Regions from separate parts of the Allobosea sp. P2_B12 genome, predicted to be linked through region 1. Evidence: predicted binding sites of a transcription regulator. Region 1 holds the regulator's gene; the other holds the start of a gene.
What was found. The regulator LexA, encoded in region 1, represses DNA repair genes until DNA is damaged. The targets are predictions, from matches to a motif close to TGTTCNNNNTGTGTTCNG.
Positions count from the first base shown of each region.

Region 2: a site for LexA is predicted at 1,868-1,885, ahead of AC1DYU_RS13280 (helicase-related protein). Genes of this name have one in related genera too.

Region 1 is NZ_JBFUDG010000001.1:738,373-742,788, reverse strand. It holds gene trpC (indole-3-glycerol phosphate synthase TrpC) at 1-7, shown strand, start outside; gene moaC (cyclic pyranopterin monophosphate synthase MoaC) at 4-501, shown strand; gene AC1DYU_RS03600 (molybdopterin molybdotransferase MoeA) at 501-1,712, shown strand; gene lexA (transcriptional repressor LexA) at 1,825-2,568, shown strand; gene AC1DYU_RS03590 (ComEC/Rec2 family competence protein) at 2,579-4,416, opposite strand, start outside.
Region 2 is NZ_JBFUDG010000004.1:322,492-326,907, reverse strand. It holds gene AC1DYU_RS13280 (helicase-related protein) at 1-1,773, opposite strand, end outside; gene AC1DYU_RS13275 (alpha/beta fold hydrolase) at 2,112-2,999, opposite strand; gene AC1DYU_RS13270 (transglycosylase SLT domain-containing protein) at 3,140-3,748, opposite strand; gene AC1DYU_RS13265 (flagellar hook-length control protein FliK) at 3,696-4,416, opposite strand, start outside.

The DNA.
Region 1 (4,416 bases):
AGCGTGAGCCAGCTCAGCCATCTCGATGCGCGCGGACAGGCCCATATGGTCGATGTCGGCGAAAAGGCGGAGACCTCGCGGACCGCCATCGCGGAAGGCTGCGTCGTGATGCAGCCGCAGACTCTGGCGATCGTGCGCGACGGCGATGCCAAGAAGGGCGACGTGCTGGGTACCGCCCGGCTCGCCGGCATCATGGCCGCCAAGAAGACGCATGAGCTGATCCCGCTCTGCCACCCGCTGCTGATCAGTAAGGTTACGGTCGATCTGGAGCTGGACGAGGCGCTGCCGGGCGTGCGCGTGCGCGCCGAGGTCAGGATGAAGGGCCAGACCGGCGTCGAGATGGAGGCGCTGACCGCCGTCAGCGTCGCCTGCCTGACGGTCTACGACATGGTCAAGGCGGCCGACCGGGCCATGCGGATCGAGGGCATCCGGCTCCTGCACAAATCGGGCGGCAAGTCCGGCACCTTCGAGGCCGGCGGCGCCGAGGCGGAGACCATCTGATGGCCCTGACCCCGGTCCCGGTCGCGCTGAAGGCGCTGCTCGACAGCGTGCCGGCAGCGACCCCGGCCGAGACCCTGCCGCTGGTGCAATGCGCCTGGCGCGTGCTGGCCGCGGACGTTGTCGCGCTGCGGACGCAACCGCCCTTCGCCAATTCGGCGATGGATGGCTATGCCGTGCGGGCGGACGATCTGGCGCTGGGCAGTACCTTGCGCGTCATCGGCGAATCCGCTGCCGGTCGCTCCTTTGCGGGCTCACTTGCGGCCGGCGAGGCCGTGCGCATCTTCACCGGCGCGCCGATCCCTGAAGGTGCCGATACCATCCTGATCCAGGAGAATGCCGACGGCGTCGGCACCGATACGATCCGCATTCGGGAGGGCGCGGCCAAGGGCAAGTTCATCCGAGCAGCCGGGCTCGACTTCACCACGGGCGACGTGCTGCTCAAGGCAGGGCGCAGGCTCGACAGCGCCGCGTTGGGCCTCGCTGCCGCGGCAGGACATCCGGCCCTGCCGGTGCGCGCTAAGCCGCTGGTCGCGATCCTCGCCACCGGCGACGAACTCGTCTCGCCCGGAGAAATCGTCGGACCCGACCAGATCGTCGCCTCGAACAGCTTCTCGCTGGCTGCGCTGGTCGAGCAGGCCGGCGCGACCGCGCTCGATCTCGGCATCGCGCGCGACAATTATCCCGATCTCGCCGCTCGGATCGAGCGCGCCCGCTCGGCCGGCGCCGATGTGCTGATCACGCTGGGCGGCGCCTCGGTCGGCGCGCACGACCTCGTGCAGGAGGCGCTGACGCGGGGCGGCATGGCTCTCGGCTTCTGGAAGATCGCGATGCGCCCGGGCAAGCCGATGATGACCGGCCGGCTCGGCGAGATGGTCGCGGTCGGCCTGCCCGGCAACCCGGTCTCCTCGATCGTCTGTGGCCATCTCTTCGTCGTGCCGCTGATCGAGGCGCTGCTGGGCATGCCCGATCCCGAGCGCGATCGCAGCGAACCCGGCATCCTCGGCCGCGACATGCCGGCCAATGACGAGCGCGAGGATTACCTGCGCTCCGACCTCGCTTTGACAGAAGCCGGCTGGGAAGCGACGCCGTTCGACCGGCAGGATTCCTCGATGCTCGGCCTGCTGGCACGCGCGCAGGCGCTGGCAATCCGCCCCGCCTTTGCAGCGCCCGCCAGAAAAGGCGATCCCTGCCGCATCATCAGGCTGCGCTGAACGCTGGTCCCGCGCGCGTTTTGCTTGCAGAACACAACACGAACGAGTATGGTGTTCGTGATTTGTTTCGAATCCGAACCCAGATTCAATCATCATCGCGCCGGCGGGGACCATGCTGACACGCAAACAGTTCGAACTGCTTCGCTTCATCCAGGAACGCCTGCGCGAAAGCGGCGTGCCGCCCTCCTTCGACGAGATGAAGGACGCGCTCGATCTGAAGTCCAAATCCGGCATCCACCGCCTGATCATGGCGCTGGAGGAGCGCGGCTTCATCCGCCGCCTGCCGAACCGGGCCCGGGCGCTCGAGATCATCAAGCTGCCCGAGGGCGTCGGTGCCGGCGGCCAGCCAGCCGCACGCGGCCGTTTCAATCCGTCGATCGTCCAGGGCGGACTCGGCAAGGATGGCGGGCTCGGCCGGGATGGCGGGCTCGGCAAGGTCAGGCCGGTCGAGACCGTGCCCGAGGATGCGCGGGGAACCATCTCGATCCCGGTGATGGGTCGCATCGCGGCCGGCACGCCGATCTCCGCGATCCAGAGCCGCAGCCATAGCGTCGCCCTGCCGGCCGACATGCTCGGCACGGGCGAGCATTACGCGCTCGAGGTTCGCGGCGATTCCATGGTCGATGCCGGCATCCTCGACGGCGACACGGTGGTGATCCGGCGCCAGGACAGCGCCAATACCGGCGACATCATCGTCGCCCTGATCGACGACGAGGAAGCAACGCTGAAGCGGCTGCGCAAGCGCGGCTCCTCGATCGCGCTCGAAGCCGCCAATCCGGCCTATGAAACGCGCGTGCTCGGCCCGGACCGGGTCAAGATCCAGGGCCGGCTGGTCAATCTGATGCGGCGCTACTGAAGCCGCGGCCTTACGGAAGCCGCTCGGGCTCGGCGTCGTCCACGGGCGGCGCTGCGGCTTGCGCTGCCGGTGCGGTCTGCCGTGCCTGCGCTGACGGCGGGGTCTCGGCCTTGCGGCTCCAGGGGCGGTCGCCGCCCTGCTCGGAAGCGTGGCTGCGCCAGCCGCCGAGCCGGCGCACCAGCGCGGTCGCGCCATCACGGTTCAAGGCCGTGCGGTCGACGAGTTTCGCGGCGCAGGGCGCGGTCCAGGGGATTGGTGTGACGACGAGGTCGGCGCGCCGGCAATCCTCGATGATAGCGAGCCGGTCGCGGGCATAGGCGATGCTGCGACCATCCTTCGTCGCGATCACGCAGCCGAGCGCATCGCAGGCCGCGCCCTGGCGCAAGGCGAAGTCATCGGGGTTGCGGCCGTCGCCATCGGCGGTGAGCCATTGCTGCAGGACGAAGCGGCTCGGCTTGCCGGCCAGGATCAACCGGTCGTCCTTGCCGCGCACGGCGATGCCGGAGCCGTCGCGCTCGATCAGGATGTCGGGCCGCTCGGGCTTCGCGGCGACGGCGACGCCTCCAATCAGCGGCAGGATGGCGAGCAGGCGCAGCTTCGTCGTCCAGAGCGTGATCCAGAGCAGCGATGCGGCGAAGCAGGCGAGCGCCGCCGGACCGAAGGCAGCGATGACGAGCGTCGAATGGTCGATGGTCGCGACCCAATGCGCCAGCTTCAGCACGACGTCCGAGGCAAAGCCCATCAGCCACCAGGCCGGTGCATCGAGCCCGAAGGGATAGGCCAGCACGCCGAAGACCGCCGCCGGCATGACGCAGAGAGACACGAAAGGCAGCGCCAGCGCGTTGCCGAGCAGGCCGAAGGGATTGAAGGTCTGGAAGTGATAGGCGCCGAAGGGCGCGGTCGCGGCCGTCGCCAGCAGCGTCGTGATCACGATGCCGGTCGCCGCGATCCAGAGCGGCCGGATTGGCCAGGGCAGGACAGAGGGCGGCTGAGGGCGGCCGCGGTTCTCCCAGCGCTCGGCGAAGGCGATGAGCGCCGCGACCGCGCCGAAGGACATCTGGAAGCTCGGCCCCAGCAGGGCCTCGGGTTCGCGCAGCAGCACGATCATCGCCGCCAGCGCGAGATTGCGCATGCTCAGCGCCGGACGGTCGACCAGGATCGCGCCGAGCATGACGAGCGTCATGATCAGCGAGCGCACCGTCGCGACCTCGGCGCCCGAAAAGACGCAGTAGCCGATCGCGCCGATCATGGCCGCGACGGCGGCGAACTTCTTGACCGGCCATCGCAGCGCCAGCGTCTGCGACAAAGCGAGCAGCGCCCGCACCAGCCAGAAGATCGTGCCAGCGGCCAGCACCATATGCAGGCCCGAGATCGAAACGATGTGGTAGATGCCGGCCGCGCGCAGATCGGTATTGGTGGTCTCGGTGATCAGGCCGCGCTTGCCGGTGACGAGAGCGGCCGCCATGGCGCCGGCCTGGCCGCCGCCGATCTCGGCGATGCGACGGGTCAGGGCGTTGCGCGCACGGTCGATTCCCGCCGCCAGCATCAACTCGCTCGGCGGCGGACGCGGTGGCGGCGTCAGACTGATCTTGCCAGGAATGCTGCCAACGGCGCCAAGCCCGCGAAAGAAGGCATCGCGGCCGAAATCATAGCCGCCCGGCCGTGCCGGACCCGGCGGCGGCAGCAGGCGCGCCACGGCCGCGATATGATCGCCCGGCGAGACCGTGCCGGCGCGGACATTGACGCGGACACGCCTGGGCCAGCGCTCGGGCTCCACGCCGGCAAGCCCGGTCACCAGGATGACGAGGCGGGCGCCGGCATCGCGCGCCTCGACCGATTCCACGAAAC
Region 2 (4,416 bases), on a different contig from region 1:
GACCAGCAGGCGCAGGCGCGGTTCGATCGCCTTCTCGCCGGCGATCAGGCGCGCCACCGGCTCGCCGATCCAGCGCAGCAGGCCGTCATGCGACAGGACGAAGGCATCGTCGCCGGCGAGCACGACGCGCGCGGCGCGCGCCTCGATCTCGCTGGCGAGCGCCTTCATCGCTGCCATGTTCAAGGCTTTCGCCTCCGGCCCGCCGGCTTTCGGGTCCGCGGTAAAGCGGAATCCCTGCAGCATTCCGACGTGCTGGCCCTCGACGAGCACGTCGCCCGTCGTGGTGACCTCAGCCTCCAACATCGTATTCTCCCGCAAACGGCGCATCAGCACGCTGGTGCGCCGGTCGACAAATCGGCTGGCCAGACGCTCGTGCAGAGCATCGGACAGCTTGTCCTCTACAAGACGCGCAACCCCCTGCCAATGCTCCGGATCGGGCAACCAGTCCGGACGGTTGGCGACGAAGGTCCAGGTCCGCACCTGCGAGATGCGCGCCGACAGCGTATCGATCTCGCCATCGGTGCGATCGAGCGCCGATAACTGGGCCCGATACCAGTCGATATCGAGCGTGCCATGGCGCATCAGCCGCAGATAAAGCGTCGTCGCGAGGTCGGCATGCTGCTGCGGCGCGATCTTGCGATAGTCGGGCAGGCCGCAGACTTCCCAGAGCCGCTCCACCGCCGGTCGGCCCTGCGCCAATGCCTTGACGTCCGGATCCCTGGCGAGAATCTCGAGCGTCGTCATGTCTTCGGCGATCAGCGCTCGCGTCAGGCCCTGTTCGGTGGGCTGCAGATTCAGGCTGTCGAGAAGCTGCGCGACGGAGCGGAAATCGAGATCGGTGTTGCGCCACTGGAGCTGCCGCACCGGCTCGAAACGGTGATTCTCGATCGCCTCGACGAGATCGGCCTCGAAGGGCGGGGAGCGTCCGCTGGTCCCAAATGTGCCGTCGCGCAGATGCCGCCCCGCGCGGCCGGCGATCTGGCCGAACTCGGCCGGGTTGAGTTTGCGGAACTGGTGGCCGTCATATTTTTTGTCGGCGGCAAAGGCGATGTGATCGACATCGAGATTGAGACCCATGCCGATCGCGTCGGTGGCGACGAGATAATCGACGTCGCCGGATTGATAGATCTCGACCTGAGCATTTCGCGTGCGCGGCGAGAGTGCGCCGAGCACCACGGCCGCGCCGCCCTTCTGGCGCCGGATCAATTCGGCGATGGCGTAGACCTCCTCGACCGAGAAGGCGACGATGGCCGTGCGAGGGGCCAGCCGCGTGATCTTGCGGTCGCCTGCGAACAAGAGCTGCGACAGGCGCGGCCGCGTCACGACATGGACGCCGGGAATGAGCTGCTCGATCACCGGCTTCATCGTGCCGGCGCCGATCAGCATGGTCTCGGCCCGGCCGCGCCGGTTGAGCAGCCGGTCGGTGAAGACATGGCCGCGGTCGAGATCGGCGGCGAGCTGGATCTCGTCGATGGCGACGAAATCGACGGCGAGATCGCGCGGCATCGCCTCGACCGTGCAGACCCAGAAGCGCGGCCGCGCCGGCTTGATCTTCTCCTCGCCGGTGACGAGCGCGACCGCGTCGACGCCGGCCTTCTCGACGACGCGGGCATAGACCTCGCGCGCCAGCAGGCGTAGCGGCAGGCCGATCATGCCGGTCGGGTGGGCGACCATCCGCTCGATCGCCAGATGCGTCTTGCCGGTGTTGGTCGGGCCGAGCACCGCAGTGACGCCTTGGGAGCGGACCGAGGGGGGCAGGGAGCGGAAAGGGATCAAGGCGCAGCCGATCTGACGTGTGCATTTCGCCCGGCCATGACGCCCATGAGGCGTTGCGTGATGGCGCGAGGCGTAACGGTGAACTAGGAAGCGGAACGAGTCCCGAACGAAGCAGGCCCGAATCGCTGACTCCGGCAGAATCGGGTTTCGTTCCCGGTAGGGCGTCGCGGCGGCGCGTCCCGGCACCAGGCTGTTGGGGGGAACACCGGCATCGCCCGTCCTTCTCTGCGCCTGGGATCGCCTGCCACCGGCCGCGTCCCCAGCCTCAGACTATCTAAGCGCTGTCGGCCGCGAAACGAGGGTCTTCGCTCTGCGATCGACGCGAGGCGTCACGATCAGCCGAAGAACGCCGCGAAAACCTCCGCCGCCTCGTCTGGCGCCTCGACATGGACGAAATGCCCGGCCGTCTCGCAGAAGCTGACCTGCGCATTGTCGAAATGCTCCGGCACGAAGGCGGCCCATTCCGATTTCAGGACGGGATCGTGGCGGCCCCAATGGACGCGCGTGCGCTGATGGATGCGGACCGACGGCGTCGGATGCCCGTCGATCGCTGCCAGCCGCGCGGCGTTCTGGCTGCGATACCAGTCGAAGCCGCCGCGCAGATTGCCGGGCTTCATGAAGTTGTCGATCCAGAGGTCGAGCGCCGGATCGAAGGCATCCTTGCGATGGCACCAATGCGACAGGAAATGCGAGAAATAGAGCGCGCAGGACTGCCGGCTCAGCCCGATCAGCGCTTCGGCCAGCGGCAACTGGTGGAAGGACTGGTACCAGATCTCGTTGACATGGCCGTCATGGACCCAGCGTTCGGCAATGCTCTGGGTCGGGCAGTTGAAGAACAGCAGCCGGTCGACGAGCTGCGGATGGCGCCGCGCCAGCGCCTGGGCGGCATAGGCGCCGACATCGTGGCCGACGACGCCGACCGCCTCCAGGCCGAGCGCTGCGATCAGCGAGGCCATGTCGTCGGCATGGCTGTTGGCGCCGACATCGGCGCGCGGTGCGGCCGACTTGGCGCTGTCGCCGAAGCCGCGCAAATCCGGTGCGATCAGGCGGAAATCCGGGTGCAGCCGGTTCATCAGCGGCAGCCAGGCCGCCCAGAATTCGGGCCAGCCATGCAGCAGCAGGACCGGCGTGCCGGATCCGACCTCGGCGACATGCAGCGTCGTGTCGCGTACCGCGATCTGGCGATGGCGCAGACCGGGCGGGGTGGCGAAGTCGCTGGACATGATGGCTCCCGACAGAATCTGGCGGAAAGCTAGCGCCTCTCCGCCCGATGCCGCAATCGCCAGCGGGCGCATGAGGGCGATGCAGCCGAGCTTCTCCACAGGGGCTGGCCTCGTCGCAGCATGCTGCGGCTCGTCTACGCCTATTCGTTGATGCTGCGGGGACGGTCCTGCGAGGCGGCATATTTCGCGCCGCAGAAGTTGCGCGCATTGTCGGTCCACTGGCCGAAGCCGGTCGCGACCATGTTGCGAATCACGGTGCAGACATAGCGCTGCTGAGCCGGATTGTTGTGCGGCCCGGCATGATAGCGCGCTACCGCCATGGTCCAGGTGTCGTGGCGCGCCTTCAGCCGCTTCAGGAACTTGGCCGAGTATTCGACGTTCAGCGCCGGATCGAACATGGCGTCGAGGCTGGGGAACTGGTCGCGGTGGTAATGATGGTTGATCTGCATGCAGCCGATGTCGATCAGCTTCTTGCCCTTGGCGCGCGAGGCCTCGAATTCGGCGACGGCGTCCTGCTTGGTCGCGCCGAAATAGGGGCGGCCCTGAATGTTGAGCGCATAGGGCTGCAGCGAATTGCGCCGCCCGCTTTCCGTCAGCCCGACCGAGTAGAGCACGCCGACGGGGATGTCATAGGCCTTGGAGATGCGGGTCATGTGCTCCTCGCATACGGTCTGCGCGGCGGCCGGCGTCGCCAGGCTAGAGATAGCGATAAGGATCGCGGCCAGGGCGGTTGCTCTCGCGCTGATCATGGGATTCCTCCGTGCTGGTTGTCGCGTCCTGCTGCCAGCCGCGACGCTGCGGCTCCTCGCGCTCGCCCTGGCGCGACTGGTCGAAGCCGCGCCCGTCGCGGGCGCCCGAGCGGTCGTCCGCCGTCCCGTCGCGGGGGGCTGCCTCCTGCCCGCCGGGCCGGGGGTCCGGCGCCGTGCCATCGACATGGACGGTCTCGACCGAGACCTGGTCGAGCGCATAGCCGCTCGCCTTGACGATCTCGCGCAGCGCCTCACGGTCATTGGCGAGCATCTGGGCGGTTTCGGCGCGGCTGGCTTCGAGCCGGATTTCCATGCCGCCCTGCGAGATCCGCAGCTTGACGACGATGCTGCCGAGTTCGACCGGGCTGAGCTGGATGTGAAGGATCTTCGTCGGCTCGGAGATGCCCGCCGGCCTGTCGGAGTGCAGGTCGGGCACGTCCTGCGCGCGTGCCAGGCTAAGTTCAGCCGCCGCCTGGCGGATCGGTTCGGCGACCTGCTGCAGCGGTGACAGGCGCATCACCGGTGGCAGATGGGTTTCCTGCCGAACCACGGTGATCGTCATCGGCTTCTCGGGTGCTGCGTCCTTGGCTGCGGCCTCGGACTTGCCGGAAGGATCCTCCAGTGCGTCGGCCAGTGCCGCGAGGTCGGCAAGGCCGGGCAGGTCTGCT